Regions from separate parts of the Microbacterium sp. 10L49 genome, predicted to be linked through region 2. Evidence: predicted binding sites of a transcription regulator. Region 2 holds the regulator's gene; the other holds the start of a gene.
The links. The regulator LexA, encoded in region 2, represses DNA repair genes until DNA is damaged. The targets are predictions, from matches to a motif close to TCGAACANNTGTTCGA.
Positions count from the first base shown of each region.

Region 1: a site for LexA is predicted at 6,399-6,414, ahead of AC1DCT_RS13675 (DUF222 domain-containing protein). Genes of this name have one in related genera too.

Region 1 covers NZ_JBFTIW010000004.1:124,219-133,120, forward strand. The annotation lists gene AC1DCT_RS13645 (TetR/AcrR family transcriptional regulator) at 1-416, shown strand, start outside; gene AC1DCT_RS13650 (ABC transporter ATP-binding protein) at 621-1,394, shown strand; gene AC1DCT_RS13655 (ABC transporter permease) at 1,391-2,125, shown strand; gene hrpB (ATP-dependent helicase HrpB) at 2,122-4,725, opposite strand; gene AC1DCT_RS13665 (hypothetical protein) at 4,798-5,109, opposite strand; gene AC1DCT_RS13670 (HNH endonuclease) at 5,045-5,533, opposite strand; gene AC1DCT_RS13675 (DUF222 domain-containing protein) at 5,675-6,367, opposite strand; gene AC1DCT_RS13680 (MarR family winged helix-turn-helix transcriptional regulator) at 6,495-6,923, opposite strand; gene AC1DCT_RS13685 (TetR/AcrR family transcriptional regulator) at 7,178-7,756, opposite strand; gene AC1DCT_RS13690 (CocE/NonD family hydrolase) at 7,949-8,902, shown strand, end outside.
Region 2 covers NZ_JBFTIW010000002.1:36,024-44,925, forward strand. The annotation lists gene hisB (imidazoleglycerol-phosphate dehydratase HisB) at 1-267, opposite strand, end outside; gene AC1DCT_RS04795 (histidinol-phosphate transaminase) at 264-1,349, opposite strand; gene AC1DCT_RS04800 (LysM peptidoglycan-binding domain-containing protein) at 1,522-1,878, opposite strand; gene lexA (transcriptional repressor LexA) at 2,201-2,887, shown strand; gene metE (5-methyltetrahydropteroyltriglutamate--homocysteine S-methyltransferase) at 3,006-5,327, opposite strand; gene AC1DCT_RS04815 (methylenetetrahydrofolate reductase) at 5,364-6,374, opposite strand; gene AC1DCT_RS04820 (S9 family peptidase) at 6,478-8,379, shown strand; gene smpB (SsrA-binding protein SmpB) at 8,406-8,882, opposite strand.

The DNA.
Region 1 (8,902 bases), on a different contig from region 2:
CCAAGGCGGATCTGTTCGCGGAGGTCGTCGGCATCCCGCTGCGCCCCGATGTGGACGTGCCGGCGATCGTGCAGGGGCCCCGCGACGAGGTCGGCGAGCGCGTGGTGCGCTACGTGCTGGAGGCGTTCGAGCGCCCGGACGTGCGCCGGCGCGGCGTGACGATGATCCGCGTCGCGCTCGGATCCAAGGCGATGTCGCCCGTGCTGGTCGGCTTCCTCGCACGTGAGCTGATCGGCCGGATCACGGCGCTTCTCGAGGTGCCCGATGCCGCGCTGCGGGCCACGCTCGTCGCCTCTCAGATGGCCGGGCTGATCGTGACGCGGTACGTGGTGAGGCTGCAGCCGATCGCCGACGCCCCGATCGACGAGCTCGTCGCGCGCATCGGACCGACGATCCAGCGCTACCTGTTCGATTGACGCGCCCGGCCTTGTCTGGTCGTTGAGCGAGGACGCGCGCAGCGCGACCGAGACGCGGAGCGCCCTCAGGGACCGGCACCTCGCCAGGGCACTCCGTTTCGTCTCGCGAAGACCCGCGCTGGGCGAGCGTCAGCGAGTCGAAGTGTCGCTCAACGACCTCATGGCCCCTTGACCCCCGATCTGCGCGGATCCATAATTCATCACATGATGAATAACGCGGTGGTGATCGACGGGCTGCATGTGCGGCGCGGCCGGCACGACGTGTTCGACGGGCTCGCGCTGACCATTCCCCGCGGCGAGGTGACGGGGCTGCTCGGCCCGTCCGGCTGCGGCAAGACGACGCTCATGCGCGCGATCGTGGGCGTGCAGCGGATCCGCTCCGGGAAAGTCGAGGTGCTCGGGCTGCCCGCGGGATCCGCTGCCCTGCGCCACCGCGTCGCCTATGGCACTCAGGGCGCCGCCGTGTACTCCGACCTCACGGTGCGGCAGAATCTGCGCTACTTCGCCGCCGTTCTCGGGGTCGGCCACGCCGACGCCGACCGCGTCATGGACCAGGTCGGGCTGACGCCGTATGCCGGGCAGCAGGTGTCGGCGCTCAGCGGCGGGCAGGCGAACCGGGTGTCGCTCGGGGTGGCGCTGCTGGGGTCGCCCGAGCTCGTGGTGCTCGACGAGCCGACCGTGGGCCTGGACCCCGTGCTGCGTTCGGAGCTGTGGGATCTGTTCCGCAGGATCGCCGAGGCCGGCACGACGATGGTCGTCTCGAGCCACGTGATGGACGAGGCGCTGCGCTGCGACCGGCTGCTGCTCATGCGCGAGGGGCGGATCGTGTCCGACACGACGCCGGCCGAGCTGCTGGCGGACACCGGCAAGACCGATCCGGAGCAGGCGTTCCTCGTGCTCATCGCCCGGGACGAGGCCGCGGAGAGCGGTGCGCAGCCGCATACCCGCCGGCAGCAGCGTGAGGCGGCGGCATCATGAATCCGCGCCGGCTGTTCGCGACGGCGGGCCGAGTGCTCACGCAGCTGCGGCACGACCCGCGCTCGATCGCACTCATGGTGATCGCGCCGAGCCTGCTGGTCGGGCTGTTCGCCTGGCTCTTCACGGACTCGAGCGGCGTGTTCGACAAGTTCGGCGGCGCGATCCTGGCGCTGTTCCCGTTCATCGTGATGTTCCTCGTGAGCTCGATCACGACCCTGCGCGAACGGCGGTCGGGGACGCTCGAGCGACTCATGACCACTCCGCTCGGCAAGGCCGACTTCGTGCTGGGATACGCGCTCGCGTTCGGGCTGATGGCGGTGCTGCAGGCCGTCGTCACGGTCGCATTCGCGGTGTACGTCTGCGGGCTCACTGTGGACGGGCCCCTCTGGCAGCTCGGTCTGGTCGCGGTCGTGGACGCCGTGCTGGGCACCTCGCTCGGACTGCTCGCGAGCGCGTTCGCACAGACCGAGTTCCAGGCGGTGCAGTTCATGCCGCTGCTGGTGTTCCCGCAGATCATCCTGGGCGGGCTGTTCATGCCGCGCGACAAGATGCCCGATGTGCTGTACGCCATCTCCGACTGGCTGCCGCTCAGCCACGCGATCGATGCGATCCAGGCGGTGACGGCGGGCACCGGTCACTGGGACTTGTGGCGTCCGGTGCTGATCGTGGCGTGCTTCGCCGTGGCGTTCCTCGTTCTCGCGCCGCTCACGCTGCGCCGGCGCACCTCCTAGTCGCGCGCGGGCTGGTCGCGCGCGGCCCGGTTCTTCGTGTGCCGGGTCGGCGTGGCCTGCCAGGGATCCTCCGGCCAGGGGTGCTTCGGATAGCGCCCGCGCATCTCGGCGCGCACCTGGGCGTACGGACCCGACCAGAACGACGCGAGATCGTCGGTGACGGCCAGCGGACGCCCGGCGGGGGAGAGCAGGTGGAAGAGCACGGGGACGCGTCCTCCGGCCAGCCGCGGAGTCTCGGCCCAGCCGAAGCACTCCTGCAGCTTCACCGCGACCACCGGGCGGGCCGTCGCGTCGTCATGGGGCGGATACTCGATCCGGATCCGGGATCCGCTCGGCACTTCCAGACGCTCCGGCGCGAGCGTGTCGAACTCCGCGGCGGCGGGCCACGGCAGCAGCCGGCGCAGCGCCGGGGCGAGGCCGATCCGCGCCGTCGGTGTGCCCGATGCGAGAGCATCGATCTCGGGGCCGAGCCAGTCGTCAAGCGCCGCGGTCAGTGCGTCGTCGGAGACGTCAGGCCATCCGGATCCGAGTGCGTGCCGCAACAGGGCCATCCGGCGGCGCAGCTGATCCGCGCCCTCGGTCCAGGTGAAGACGTCGAGACCGTCTGCTCGCAGCGCGCGTCGCACCGCGTCATGGCCCTCCTGTGCGCTCGGCCGGATCGGTACGGATGAGCGCACGATCGCGCCCACCCGGCGCTCTCGCCGGGCGGCGACCTTGCCGCTCACGAACTGCGCCTCGACCCGGTCCGTGATCAGATGATCGGCGGCCCGCTCCACCTGCGTCTCGGTGATCGCGGCGGCGGCCCGGATCACGGCCCCTGATGCGCCCGCCACCCGCCCGGAGGCGCGCGCGACGTCGGCGACGGCGAGCCATTCCACGTCCGCGAGCGGCGGCCGTACGCCGGCACGGGTTCCGGAGGCCAGCAGGAACGTCGCTCCGTCCGCGGTGCGTTCGACCCGCCGCGCCACGCGCGCGGGGAACGCGAGGGCGATCACGAGTCCTGCCTCACCGACCCCGCCTTGGGCGGGCGGCTGCGGCGGCAGCGGCGACTGCGGTGACCGGGACGGGGGCGGGATGAAGCGCCGCAGCCGTTCGGCCTCCTGTGCCCAGCGGCGGGCGTCCGGTGCTCGGCCGTTCCGCAGGGCGACGATCGCGCCGGCGACGTCCGCATCGGGCACGCGCAGGTCCCCGCCGAGCAGGGCGACGACCTCTGCGGCCAGCCGGGCGCCCACGAGTCGGCTGCCCTCGATCAGGGCGCGGGCGAGGCGGGGGTCGACCGGGATCCGGGCCAGCACCCGTCCTTCGGCGGTCGCGCGGCCGTCGGCATCGGTCGCGCCGAGATCGTGCAGCACGCGCTGGGCCTCGGCGAGGGAGTCGGCGGGGAGTGGATCGATCAGCCGCAGCCCCGTGCCGCCCGGTGCGCCCCAGCAGGCCAGGAGCAGTGCGGCGTCGGCGAGGTCCGCGGTCGCGATCTCGGGCGCCGGCCGGGCCGGCGCTGCCGCGAAGGTGCGCTCGTCGAGGCAGCGGATGACCGTGCCAGGGCCCTGTCGTGTGGCGCGTCCTGCGCGCTGCACCGCGGAGGAGCGGGCGGCGGCGGCGGTCACCAGTCCGCTCATGCCGCGTGCCGTGTCGCGCTGCGGGAACCGGGACAGGCCGCTGTCGACCACGAGGCGCACGCCCGGCACGGTGAGCGACGACTCGGCAAGGGAGGTGGTGACGATGATGCGCGGCGGGTCGGATGCGCGGCGCCCGCGGATCACCGCATCCTGCTCCGCCGCCGGGATCTGCCCGTGCAGCTCGCGGACGTCGAACCTTCGGCCGTCGTCACGCAGGCGGCGTGCGATCTCGGCGACCTCGCGCGCCCCGGGTGCGAAGACCAGCACGTCGGCGGTGGGGTCCTCACGGATGAGGTCACGAGCGGCGGCCGCAGCGGTGTGCGCCACGTGATCGAGGAATCCCCAGGTGACGCCCCTCTCATCCAGCCGGGGGACGGGGCTCGGCGCCCAGCGCTCGGTGAGCGGATGCGCCGGGACCGTGTGCTCGACGATCTGCGCCGGCACGGTGTCGCTTCCGAGCACCGCGGCGATCCGCTCGGCGTCGAGCGTCGCAGACATCGCGACGAGGGTCAGGTCGTCACGCAGTTCGCGCACCTCGCCGAGCAGTCCGATCAGGAGGTCCGTCTCGAGGGCGCGTTCATGCACCTCGTCGATGACGACCGCATCCACGCCGTCGAGGCCGGGATCGTCGAGCATGCGACGCAGCAGCACGCCCGCGGTCACGAACTCGACGCGGGTGTCGCGGCTCACGGAGCGCTCACCGCGCACGGTGAAGCCGACCCGGGTGCCGAGTGGCGAGCCGTCGAGCTGCGCGAGCCGGCGCGCCGCCGCCCTGGCCGCGACGCGGCGCGGCTGGGTGACGATCACGCGGCCCGGAGCGCGGGAGGCAAGCAGAGGCGGGATCAGCGTGGTCTTGCCGGTTCCGGGCGGTGCGCTGATGACGAGAGCCGTGCCGGCGTCGAGCGCCGCGGTGACCTCGTCGAGGGCCGCGGCGAAGGACAGCCCCGTGCCGATCGAACCGAGGTCGAAGGGCGCAGAGGTCATCCGTCCAGTCTGCCGCGAAACGAGCACGGCGCCCGGACCCCGAAGGATCCGAGCGCCGTTCGTGGAGTGGCGTTACTCCGCGGTCTCGTCTTCCTTCGCCGCGCGGGTGGCGGGCGTGGTCGCCCTCACCGCGGTGCCGCCCGCGTGCGCGGCCGAGTGGTGCGTCTCGGACTGGGCGAGGCCGGCGCCGAAGCCGCGGCCCACGGCCTGACCCTGGATGATGCCGGCGAGGTCGAGCCCGGTCGCGGCGTGCACGCTGTCGAACACGCTGCGCAGGGCCTTGGCACTGTCGCCGCCGACGACACTGGATGCGCCGTCGTCACCGGACCCGCCGATGATCGACACATTGCCGATCGTGGAGTAGCCCTTGGCGAACTCGGCCATGATCGACGGCAGCACCTCGAGCACGCGCTGCGAGAGGAACGCAGTCGTTGTCGTGTATGCGATGGTGGCAGCTCTCGCAGAGCAGGATCCCGTTCTCGAGGTTCGTAGGCCCGGCGTCGCGTCTCCACCAGCGGATGTGATGAGCGCGGGTCATCGACGGCGGCAGTCCGCACATCGCACAGCCGCCGTCGCGTTCGGCGAGGGCGAGGCGCTGCGCGGTGGTGAAGAACCGCAGCCGGCGTCCGTAGTCGAGGATCTCGCTGTCTGTACCGAGCACGCAGGGGATGACGCCGCCGCTGGCGGCGAGCTGCCGGGCGGCGCCGATGCTGAGCGGGAGGTCGGATCCGTCGATCGTGGCGTATCCGGTGCCGTCGGCGAGGTCCTTCAGGTCGACGCGCACCACCACGGTCCAGAGCTGGCGCATCGTTCTCGCAGCCGAGGGCGTGCGCGCAAAGCTCGCTGAGCGCCTCGGCGCGCAGCGCGGCGACGGAACGATGGTCGGCATCGGGTGCGTCCGGGTCGAGCTGGTTCTTCTGCGCGGCGAACAGCGCCGACACGTATCCGTTCACCGCAGCGACGATGGGGGCGCCGTGCGCGGCGTCGAAGTCGCCGTCGAGATGGATGTGCCCGTCGCACTCGTAGATGGAAGCGACTGGCGGTCGCGCTGATCCTGCTCTCGCGGGGCGACCCCGTCCGGATCCAGCCACGCCTCGGCGCGGGTGACCAGCCGACGTACATCGTCGTGGGACAGGCCTGCAGCCCTGTCGACCAGTAGCTGCTCGGCCTCGGCGGTCTGTGCGGCGCCGATCTTCAGGCGAACCCTGTCGAGCAGCGCGATGATCACGGCGACGGCCGGGGCGCTCAGCGCACCCGAGGCCAGGGCTCGCTGAGCCGCCGGATACTTCGCCGGCACGGGTTCCCCGACCAGGTTCGTACGCGGGGCCGTGGCCTCGCCGACCTTCACCAGCCGTGCCGCATCGCCGGTGGTAGCACCCGTCGTTGTGGCGATCAGCTGCGCGGCGTTGCGGAATCCTTGCTCCTTCGCGAGCGAGTCCGCTCCCAGTTCGGTGCGGGACTCGTGTGCCACGCAGGCGGCGACCTCGGCGATCATCGCTCCGGACCGGCGATGCAGGAGCCCGAGCGCCTCCGTCGCGGCCATCAGCTGCGTGCGGGAGAGCTCACCCGCGTCGCCGGCTCCGCCCCACACCTCATCGAGACGCTGCCGCGCCTCATGCAGGGGATTGAGATGTCCGGTCATGCCCCGATTCTACGCCGCACGTCCTCAACATTCAAACATATCTACGAAATTTGTGGACAACTTTCCTAGAATGGCAACTGTGAGGAACGAAGGCGATCGACGGCGACTTCCGTAGATATTTCCGTATTCATCGTCGGCGCAGCTTCTCTGTCAGCGTCGTCAGCGTGCGCAGTTCCTCGTCGTCCAGGGTTGACATGCGCTCGGCGATCGAACGGCCGTGCGCGGTGGCCAGCTGGCGGAAGGCGCGCCTTCCCGTCTCGGTCGCGTGCACGAGGGATCCGCGTCCGTCCTCCGGATCCGGGCACTTCTCGAGCAGTCCGCGGGCGACCATCCGATCGACGAGTCGCGAGACACTGGGCTGGCTGATCAGCATGTTCGCCGTGACCTCGCGCAGGCGTGCCGTGTGCGACGCGCAGCGGGTGACGGTGAGCAGCACGTCGTATTCGGCCGCCGAGAGCTCGGCGCCCTCGAAGTCGGTCGACATCTCGGTGAAGATCTCGTGCTGGGCGCGGAAGAGGGTCTCCCACGCGGCCAGGGCCAGCTTCCGGTCGCTCATCGCCTCAGGATATCCGCCCGCGCGGACACGGGGCCGTGCGCAGTAAAGGCCGGTCGGAGAGGCTCCCGACCGGCCTTTGTCCCTTGCACCAAGAGTGTCCTGCAATCACATGCGATGAGAGCCACAGCAAACTTTCACCGTGCGATCAATCTATAACGGCGGGGTAACGAATGCAACGGTTTGGTCACGGTCTGGGTGGATTCATAAGAACGGATTCGATGTATTCGGCCTTGCTGGCGGATGCTCCCCGGCGCTCACATGACGAGGAGTGTCGCCACGAGGACTTCGACTGCCGATCGAACCCGCATCGTTCGTCCGGCGTCCGGGTCGAAGTCGCCCATGAAGACGTTTCCGAGCGCAGCGGAAAGCGTCCCATCGGCCACGGACGCGCGGCGGTCGGGCCCGGCATCTGGAAACTCCTCCGCAGCGAGGTCCGAAAGTTGCTGACGAGTCCGCGCATACGCTTCGGAGAGGATCTCAGCGATTGCTGGTTGCTTCCGTGACAGCTCGACGAAGCCGAGGACGATAGCGTTCTCCGCGTCGGATCTTGTGAATTCTTCGCCGAATAGGAAGTCAAGGGCGCCGCGAAAAGTCGCGACTGTTCGCGGGAGGATCGTGGGCTGCCCGTCCTCGTCGCTGAACACATGCCTCGCGGTCTCTGCGAGCAGCTGGTCTCGGTTGCCGACGAAATGGCGTACGTGCCCTCGAGACATCCCGGCGGCCTCCGCGATGCGGTCCAGCGAAGCGCCGGCAACGCCGTGCTGTGCCAGTGCCTGCATCGTCGCTTCGATGATCTGGTCGCGGCGCTCGGCGGCGACGGTCGGACGTGCCATGCGGGTCCTTTCGCCTTCGGGAGATCGACCTTCGCAGAATATCCCTATGATTCCGATGTTTCTAGTCTAGTCGGACTTGACTAAGTTAGATTTCGCTCATATCGTCACTCTCACAGCCCGCGCATCGCTCCGGACGACCCACCCGAAGGCTGCATGCCGACGTCCGCAACCGCTTCGTCCCGAAGGAGAGACATGGTTCGTTTCACTCGCATCGCACCGGCACCGGTGAGCCCGCTCGCTCGACCGGAGCAGGTGAGCATGCGTGATGGCGTTCGGCTCGCGACCGATGTGTACGTCCCAGGCGGCGACGCGGTGCCGGGTGATGCGATCCTGATCCGTCTGCCTTACGACAAGAGCGGTGACTACGCGTTCATCCCCCTCGTGGCCGAGTACTTCATGGCGCACGGCTACCGTGTCGTCGCACAGGATGTCCGGGGCAAGTTCCGTTCCGAAGGTGAGGCGCTGCTGTTCGTCAACGAGGTGCGTGACGGGGAGGACACTCTCGACTGGATCGTGCGTCAGCCGTGGTCCAATGGTCGTGTTGCGATGTGGGGTGACAGCTACTACGGCTACACCCAGTGGGCGGCAGCCGCGAGCGGTCACCCGGCACTCAAGGCCATCGCGCCCCGAGTGACGGGCACGCTGCTCGGCGAGCCGGTGCGCCGACGAGCCGACGAACGCGCCGGTGGTGTGGAGTGGGCCGTGACGTACCTGTATCCCGTGAGCCATTTCCACGGGAACGACACGTATCTGTGGGAGCCTGACTGGAGTCGGCGTGAATTCGCGACGCAGGTCGAGCAGTTCCTCACGGAGGTGGGCGAGCGCTCGATCTCGTATGACCAGTGGTATCCCCGGCCCGTGCTCCTGCCACGCTTCCCCCAGGGCACCCCGTTCGCCGCACGTTCCGTTCCGGTTCTGCACACGATCGGCTGGTGGGACAACTGTGCGCCGTTGAGCTGGGCCGACGTCGCTGAGGTCGAGAAGCACCCGGCCTGGGCCGCACACCACCATCTCCGGATCGAGTCCATCGACCATGAGGGACACGAGCTGCTCGAGCCCGACAGCGATCGAGTCTCGGAGCGCAGCGAGGATCAGGTGCGTGCACTGCTGCCGCGCACGCTGGATCCCGCCCTGGCGTTCTTCGAG
Region 2 (8,902 bases):
CGCCTCGCGGATCGCCTGACCGAGCACGATCGCGACGTCCTCCACCGTGTGGTGCGCATCGATGTGGATGTCGCCCGAGGCGCGCACCGTAAGATCCGTCAGCGAGTGCTTCGCGAACGCCGTCAGCAGGTGGTCGAAGAACGGGACCGAGGTGTCGATGTGGCTCTGACCCGTGCCGTCGAGGTTGAGCTCGAGCTCGATCGTCGACTCGGACGTGGAGCGGGTGCGACGCGCGGTCCGGGCCGCAACAGGGGTCTCAGCGGTCATGAGGCCGATCCTATCGAGGCGAGGGCGTCCAGGAATGCGGTGGTCTCGGCCTCTGTGCCGGCCGTGACGCGCAGGTGGTTCGGGATGCCGACATCGCGGATCAACACGCCCTTGTCATACAGAGCGCGCCACGTTGCCGCCGGGTCCGCGACGCCGCCGAACAGCACGAAGTTCGACCAGGACGGGTGCGGCGTGTAGCCGAGGGCCTCGAGCGTGGCCGAGATCCGATCGCGCTGCGCGACGATCTCGTCGACCATCGCGAGCATGATCGGCGCATTGCGCAGGGCCGCGACCGCCGCCGCCTGGGTGAGGGCGCTCAGGTGGTACGGCAGGCGCACGAGACGCAGTGCGTCGATGAATGCCGGATCCGCCGCGAGGTAGCCGACCCGCGCTCCGGCGAAGGCGAAGGCCTTGCTCATGGTGCGGGAGACGGCGAGCCGCGGACGTCCCTGCAGCAGCGTCAGCGCCGACGGCGAATCCTTCGGGGCGAACTCCTGGTAGGCCTCGTCCACGATCACGATGCCGCGCGCCGCCTCGTACACCGCCTCGATCACGTCGAGCCGGAGCGGAGTGCCGGTGGGGTTGTTCGGCGCGCACAGCAGGATGACGTCGGGGTCGTGCTCCACGACCTGTGCCACCGCCTCGTCGACGGTGAGCTCGTAGTCGGGGTGGCGGGTACCGGCGATCCAGGAAGCCCCCGTGCCCTGAGTGAGCAGCGGGTACATGGAATAGGTCGGGGCGAACCCGAACACGGTGCGACCGGGACCGGCGAACGCCTGCAGGATGTGCTGCAGCACCTCGTTCGAGCCGTTACCGGCCCAGATGTTCGCGGCGGTGAGGTCATGGCCGAGGTAGCCGGCGAACGCCTCACGGAGCTCTGTGAACTCACGATCCGGATAGCGGTTGACGTCACGCAGCGCCACGGCGATGTCGTCGAGGATGTCGCTCGCGACCTGCTCCGGCACCGGATGCGTGTTCTCGTTCACGTTCAGCGCCACGGGCAGCGGAGCCTGCGGGGCGCCATAGGGCCGCAGCCCACGGAGATCGTCGCGAAGGGGTAAATCGTCGAGCGAGACAGTCACCCTGCCATGCTAGGCGGCCGCGCTGTGGTGCGTGGCACAGATGACCGCGGTTGCTGAGCGACGCCGAAGTACGGTTGCTGAGCGACGCCGAAGTACGGTTGCTGAGCGACGCCGAAGTACGGTTGCCGAGTTGCGCCGACGCAGGGTTGCCGAGCTGCTTCGAAGGACGGGATCAGCGCCCGGTCGATCCGTACCGTGCCGGGATCGCCAGGTGCTGTCCGACCTCGATCACACCTCCGTCGACGAGGTTCAGCTTCGAGATCTCGGCGACCACGTCGCGCGGGTCGGCATTCGGCGCGATCTCGCCCGCGATCGACCACAGGGTGTCGCCGGGCTGCACCGTGACGGTCGCGAAGGTGTTGCCCGTCGTCTGCTCCCCGGAGGCGAGCGCGGATCCGCTGCTCAGCGCCGCGAACGCGATCGTTCCGGCCACCGGGAGCGCGACCAGCGCCGCGAGCACGCGCCGGCCGCGTGCGGTGATCCGCAGTCGCGTGGCGGGTACCTGACCGGCGAAGGTGATGCTGCTCATGGTGCTTCTCCTCAGTGTCTGTGTCGGTCCGCCTCTCCCCGGATCCGCATCCTCTGATGAGAATCTTCGAATCCGGGCCTCTGGAGAGGCGAACCTACGTACCGAAACTACTTTCGAGTTCGAACATCTGTCAAGACTTCTTCGAATATCGGTTCCGAAGACTTGCCGACACGCTCGAACAGATCTATCGATTCCGGCCCGATCTCGGATACGGTTTCGATACGAAGACCCCATCACGGACCACCGACATTCGAATCGCCGCCCGCGAATCCATGCCGATCCCACCGATCCGCGAGGGCACGACGCACACGAAGGAGATGGCATGAGCGACGGTGCGACCCCCGGCCCCGAGGTCCCGCGGACACGGCGCCGCAAGAGCCTCAGTGCGAAGCAGATGGCGATCCTCGAGGTCATCCAGACCTCGATCGCGCGGCACGGCTACCCGCCGAGCATGCGCGAGATCGGCGACGCCGTCGGCCTCAAGTCCCTCAGCAGCGTGACGCATCAGCTCGGCCAGCTCGAGCTCAGCGGCTATCTGCGTCGCGATGCCGGCAAGACCCGGGCCATGGAGGTCCTGATCGACCTTCCCGGCACATCCACCGAGAATCCCGCCGATACGGCCCCGTCCGTCGGCGACGCGGCACTCGTGCCCCTCGTGGGCCGGATCGCCGCCGGTGTGCCGATCACCGCCGAGCAGCAGGTCGAGGAGATCTTCCCGCTCCCCCGTCAGCTCGTCGGCAAGGGCGATCTGTTCATGCTGAAGGTCTCTGGCGAGTCGATGATCGACGCGGCCATCTGCGACGGCGACTGGGTCGTCGTGCGCTCTCAGGGCACGGCGGAGAACGGCGAGATCGTCGCCGCGATGCTCGACGGCGAAGCCACGGTGAAGACGTTCCGCCGTCGCGATGGCCACGTGTGGCTGCTCCCCCGCAACAGCGCATTCGAACCGATCCTCGGCGACGATGCGACGGTGCTCGGCAAGGTCGTAGCGGTGCTGCGCGCGGTCTGATTCCCGCCCCTTCCACGTCGAAGCCCCCTCTGCGTACCGAGGCCCCCTCTCAGATCCGTATCTGGGTGGGGGCCTCGGCGCTTGCGAGGGGGCCTCGATGAAGCCCGGTGCGGGAAGGTCAGACCGCGACCGACACGTCCTCGCGGACGCGGCGCGTGGCCTCGACGATGTTGCGCAGCGAGGCGTTGGTCTCCTCGTAGCCGCGGGTCTTCAGACCGCAGTCCGGGTTGACCCAGAGCTGCCGCGTGGGGATCTCCTCGACGGCACGGCGCAGGAGCGTCTCCACCTCGGACGCGTCGGGGATGCGCGGCGAGTGGATGTCGTAGACGCCCGGTCCGATGCCGTGGTCGAAGCCCGACGCAGCGATGTCGGTGACGACCTCCATGCGGCTGCGCGCGGCCTCGATCGAGGTCACGTCGGCGTCCAGCGCCTTGATCGCGTCGATGACGACGCCGAACTCCGAGTAGCAGAGGTGGGTGTGCACCTGCGTCGCCGTCTCGGCGCCCGCGGTGGAGAGGCGGAAGGAGCCGACGGACCAGTCCAGGTACGCGGGCTGGTCGGCCTGCTTGAGAGGCAGGAGCTCGCGCAGCGCCGGCTCGTCGACCTGGATGACGCCGATGCCGGCGGCCTCCAGGTCCGCGATCTCGTCGCGCAGCGCAAGAGCCACCTGGTTGGCGGTCTCGGCGAGCGGCTGGTCGTCGCGGACGAACGACCAGGCCAGGATCGTCACCGGACCCGTCAGCATCCCCTTCATGGGCTTCGCCGTGAGCGACTGCGCGTACTGCGACCACTCGACCGTGATCGGGGCCGGCCGCGAGACATCGCCCCAGAGGATCGACGGGCGGGTGGCACGGGATCCGTAGGACTGCACCCAGCCGTTCTCGGTGACGTCGAAGCCGTCGAGGTTCTCGGCGAAGTACTGCACCATGTCGTTGCGCTCGGGCTCGCCGTGCACGAGCACGTCCAGGCCCAGTTCCTCCTGCAGCGTCACGACGCGGCCGATCTCCTCGCGGAGGAAGCCGTCGTACTCATCCGCCGTGATCTCGCCCTTGGTGAACTGCGCGCGGGCGCGGCGGATCTCGCCGGTCTGCGGGAAGGACCCGATCGTGGTGAGCGGAAGCGCGGGCAGATCGAGCGCGATCGACTGCGCAGCCACCCGGGCGTCGTAGTCGCCGCGGTCGAAGTCCGTGGCGGTCAGTGCGGCGGTGCGGGCACGGACGGCGTCCACGCGCACGCCGGGCGCGCCGAGCCGGTCGGTCAGAGCGGCGGAGGCGGCGTCGAGCTCCACGGCGATCGCGGCGCGGCCCTCGGAGAGACCCTTCGCGAGGGTGGTGACCTGCGCGACCTTCTGGTCGGCGAAGGCGAGCCAGTTCACCAGGCGGGCGTCGAGCTTCGACTCGTCCTCGACGTCGTGCGGCACGTGCTGCAGCGACGTGGAGGTCGACGCGGACACACCGGCCGCACCGAGGTCGCGCAGTGCCTCGAGCGTGTCGAAGGCTGCGGCCAGGTCGCCCCGCCAGATGTTGTGCCCGTCGATCACGCCTCCGACCAGAACCTTGTCGGCGAGTCCCGGAACAGCGGCGGGCACGGTGCCGCGCACGAGGTCGAGACCGATGGCCTCGATCGGAGCCGCGGCGAGGACGGCGAGGTTCGCGTCGAGCGCGGCGTAGGGCGCGGCGACGAAGATCGCCGGACGCTCGGCGAGGCCGCCGAGAACCGCGTAGGCGCGCGAGGCGGCGGCGCCGAGTTCGGAGACGGACGACGGCAGCGACTCGCTCACCAGGGCGGGCTCGTCCAGCTGCAGCCACTCGGCGCCGGCGGCCTTGAGCGCACCGAGCAGCTCGGCGTAGACCGGGACCAGGTCGTCCAGGCGGGACAGCGGGTCGAAGCCCTCCGGGGCCTCGTCAGCCGCCTTGGCGAGCGCGAGGAAGGTGACGGGGCCGACGATCACGGGGCGGGTGCGGAAGCCGGCCTGCGCCGCTTCCTGCACCTGACGCACGATGCGGTCGCTGGAGAGCGAGAAGGCGGTGTCCGGTCCGATCTCGGGTACGAGGTAGTGGTAGTTCGTGTCGAACCACTTGGTCATCTCGAGCGGCGCACGCTCTCCCTCGCCGCGGGCGATGGTGAAGTACGCCGGCAGGCCGATCGTGCCGTCGGCGGACCGAAGGTCTTCGAAACGAGCGGGGATCGCGCCCACGGTGACGGCGGCATCGAGCACCTGGTCGTAGTACGAGAAGGACTCGGGGATCGCCGAGTCGGCGCGACCCAGGCCCTGCTCGGCGAGGCGCTCGCGCGTCGTCGCGCGCAGCTCAGCGGTGGTGCGCTCGAGCTCGGCCTCATCGATCCGTCCGGCCCAGAACGCCTCGACGGCCTTCTTGAGCTCACGGCGGCGGCCGATGCGCGGGTAGCCCAGGATGGTGCCCTCGGGGAATGCGGTCATGACGGTCCTCTCTGACGGAAGGGGGAAGGAAGCGGCCTAGTGCGCGCCGCGGGAATCTGCGAACTGCGGGATGCCCTGCGGAGAGACGGCGCTGCGCTCGGGCAGCACGCCGGCCCCCTCGAGCACATCCAGCACGGTGCGGTGCTGGTTGAACGCGTACAGGTGCACGCCCGGCGCGCCGCCGTCCACCAGCTCTCGCACGAGCGACACCGCATGCGCGACGCCGATCTCGGTGCGGCCCTCGGCCGTCGGCTCGACCTCGAGGGCGATGGACAGTTCGGCGGGAAGCTCCTCGCCGCTGAGCTCCAGCACACGGCGCAGGCGCGCGGGCGAGGTGATCGGCATGATGCCCGGCAGGATCGGGATCGTGACCCCGGCGCGACGTGCGCGCTCCACGAACGCGAAGTAGTCGTCGGGGTGGAAGAACAGCTGCGTGATCGCGAGGGTCGCCCCCGCGGCCTGCTTGGCCAGCAGCGCGTCGATGTCCTGGTTGCGATAGGTCGAACGCGGATGCCCGTTGGGGTAGGCGGCCACGGCGATGCTCACCTTGCGTCGCGGCGTCACCTGCACGGCTCGCGGAACGCCGGGGATCGGTCGCTCCTGGTACGGCGCGCGCTCGGCCTGCGCCCGGTCGATGAGCTGCACGAGCTGCGCCGAGCTCTCCAGATCCCCGAGGAACGGCTCGCTCTCGTCGAGCGGCGGGTCGCCGCGCAGGGCGAGGAAACTGAGGATCCCGGCGTCGAGGAACTCCCGGATCAGCCGCGAGGCTCCGGCATACGTGTTGCCGACGCAGGTGAGATGCGCGAGCGGCTCGACCGAGGTGTGCTCGCGGATGTAGCGCAGCACGTCGAGCGAACGTCCCCCGACGGACCCGCCGGCGCCGTAGGTCACGGAGATGAACCTCGGCGCGGCCGTGGCCAGCTGCTGGATCGTCTCGTGCAGCGCCTCGATCGGGGCGGTAGTGCGCGGCGGATACAGCTCGAAGGAGAGCGGCACGCGCGGCTGAGCGACCCCGGCGGGGGCGAACGGCGGCGCGTCGAAGGACATCTCTCTCCAGGGTCGTGGCGGTCACCCCACGCTAGGCGGCGCCGCGATGCGACGCATGCTGTGTTTCACCATGTGTCGGCTCGCGCTCTTCTAGGCTCGGGCCATGAGCACTCCGCACGGATCCTGGCCCTCTCCGCTGTCCGCCGCCGGCCTCGCCGTCGCCGGCACGAGGATCGACGGCGCCCGGTACGCCGCGGGCGGGATCTGGTGGAGCGAGTCGGTGCCGCAGGAGCGCGGACGGATGCGTGTGATGCACCGGGACGCCGCTGGCGCCGTGCACGAGGTGCTGCGCGCGCCGTGGAACGCCCGTTCGCGCGTGCACGAATACGGCGGCGGCGCGTGGACGGTGGCCGAGGACGGAACCCTGCTCTTCGTCGACGGCGAGGACCAGCGTGTGCACCGCCTGGATCTCGGCGCGACGGCGCCTGTGCCGCTGACCGCGGCGGGCCCGCGCTACGGAGGGCTCCTGGTGCAGCAGGGCCGCCTGTTCGCGGTGCGCGAGGACCTGCGCCCCGACCCGCACCAGCGCGCGATCGTGGAGATCCCGCTGGACGGATCCGCGGCGGACGACGACGCGGCCGTCACCATGGTCCTCAGCGGCAACGGCTTCTTCGCGCACCCGGCGCTCTCCCCCGACGGTGCGCGGCTCGCGTTCGTCGCCTGGGACGAGCGCAAGATGCCGTGGGAGCGCGCGATCGCCTTCGCGGTGGACCTCGCGACGGGAGCCCGCTCCACGATTCCCGCGCGCGCCGCACTGCAGCCCGAGTGGCTCTCCGACGACGAGGTGCTGTTCGCCGACGATGCGAGCGGTCGCTGGAATCTTCACCGCGCGCGGATCCCCGTGCAGCCGGCGCCCCCGATCCCGACGCCTCCCGCCATCAGGGAGGACTCGCCCTTCGTCGACGCCGACACCGGCGGCGGCCTGTGGGTGCTCGGGCAGCGCTGGTTCCGGGTGCTCGATGACGGCAGGATCCTCGCCGTCCGCACGAACGGATCCGATGCGCTCGTGCTGCTCGATGCCGACGGCACGCTCCTCCGCGAGCTCGACGTGCCGTTCAGCGGCGACCTGAGCCTGGAGGACTCCCTCGGTTCCCGCGCGCTGGTCACCGGACAGGGCGCGCAGGTCGCACCCGGCCTGTGGGAGTTGGACGTCGATGCAGGCACCGTGCACGCGATCCGCGGCGGAGACCCCGTGGATCCGGCCTGGGTCCCCGGGGCGCGTCCCGTGACCTTCGACGGGCCGCACGGCCCCGTGCACGCGTTCGACCACGCCCCGGCGAACCCCGATGTCGACGCGGATCCGCGCGCGCTGCCGCCCTACGTCGTGCACGTGCACGGCGGACCCACCGCCCACACGTCCGGCGCGCAGGCGGGCTGGATCACGTACTTCACGAGCCGCGGCATCGGCGTGCTCGAGGTGAACTACGGCGGCTCGACCGGGTACGGGCGCGCGTACCGGGAGCGCCTCGACGGCCAATGGGGCGTCGTCGACGTGGACGATGTGCTGGCTGCCGCGCAGGGCCTCGCCGATGCGGGCGTCGCGGATCCGACCCGCATCGCGATCCGCGGGGGTTCGGCCGGCGGATGGACGGTGCTGTCGGCCCTGGTGCGCGGCGGGGTGTTCGCCGCCGGCCTCGACCGGTACGGCGTCGTGGATCTGCGGCTTCTGGCCGAGGAGACGCACGACTTCGAGCGCTACTACCTCGACGGTCTTGTCGGCCCGCTGCCGGAGGCGGAGCAGACCTACATCGACCGTTCCCCGCTCACGCACGCGGATCGCATCGACGTGCCGGTGCTGATCCTGCAGGGCTCGGAAGACGCGGTCGTGCCGCCTTCGCAATCCGAGGCGATCCGCGACGCACTCGCCGCCCGCGGAGTGCCGCACGAGTACGTGCTGTTCGAGGGCGAGGGGCACGGCTTCCGGCAGGCGGACACGATCGTCGCCGCCGCCGAGGCGGAACTGCGATTCCTGGGCGGTGTGTTCGGGTTCGACCCGGTGCCGTGAGAACTGGCAGCCGAGCCTGAACCCGGCTACTCCCCCAGACGGTTGCGGCTGCGCATCGCGCGCTCCGCCTCGCGAGTGTCCTGACGCTCGCGCAGGGCCTGCCGCTTGTCGTACTCGCGCTTGCCCTTGGCGAGGGCGATCTCGACCTTGGCGCGTCCGTCGGAGAAGTACAGCCGCAGCGGGATCAACGTGTAGCCGCCCGCGGAGACGGCGTGCGAGAGCTTCGCGATCTCCTCCTTGTGCAGCAGGAGCTTGCGGATCCGCTTGGCCGAGTGATTCGTCCAGTGCCCCTGCGAGTACTCCGGGATGTGCACGGCGTCGAGGAACGCCTCGTTGCCCTTGATGAACGCATAGCCGTCCGTCAGGTTCGCACGTCCCTGGCGCAGCGACTTCACCTCGGTGCCGGTGAGCACGAGTCCCGCCTCGTACGACTTCTCGAGGTTGTAGTCGTGACGTGCGCGACGATTGGTCGCGATGACCTTCTCCCCGCGTTCCCTGGGCATGGTTGTCTCCTGGATCTGTG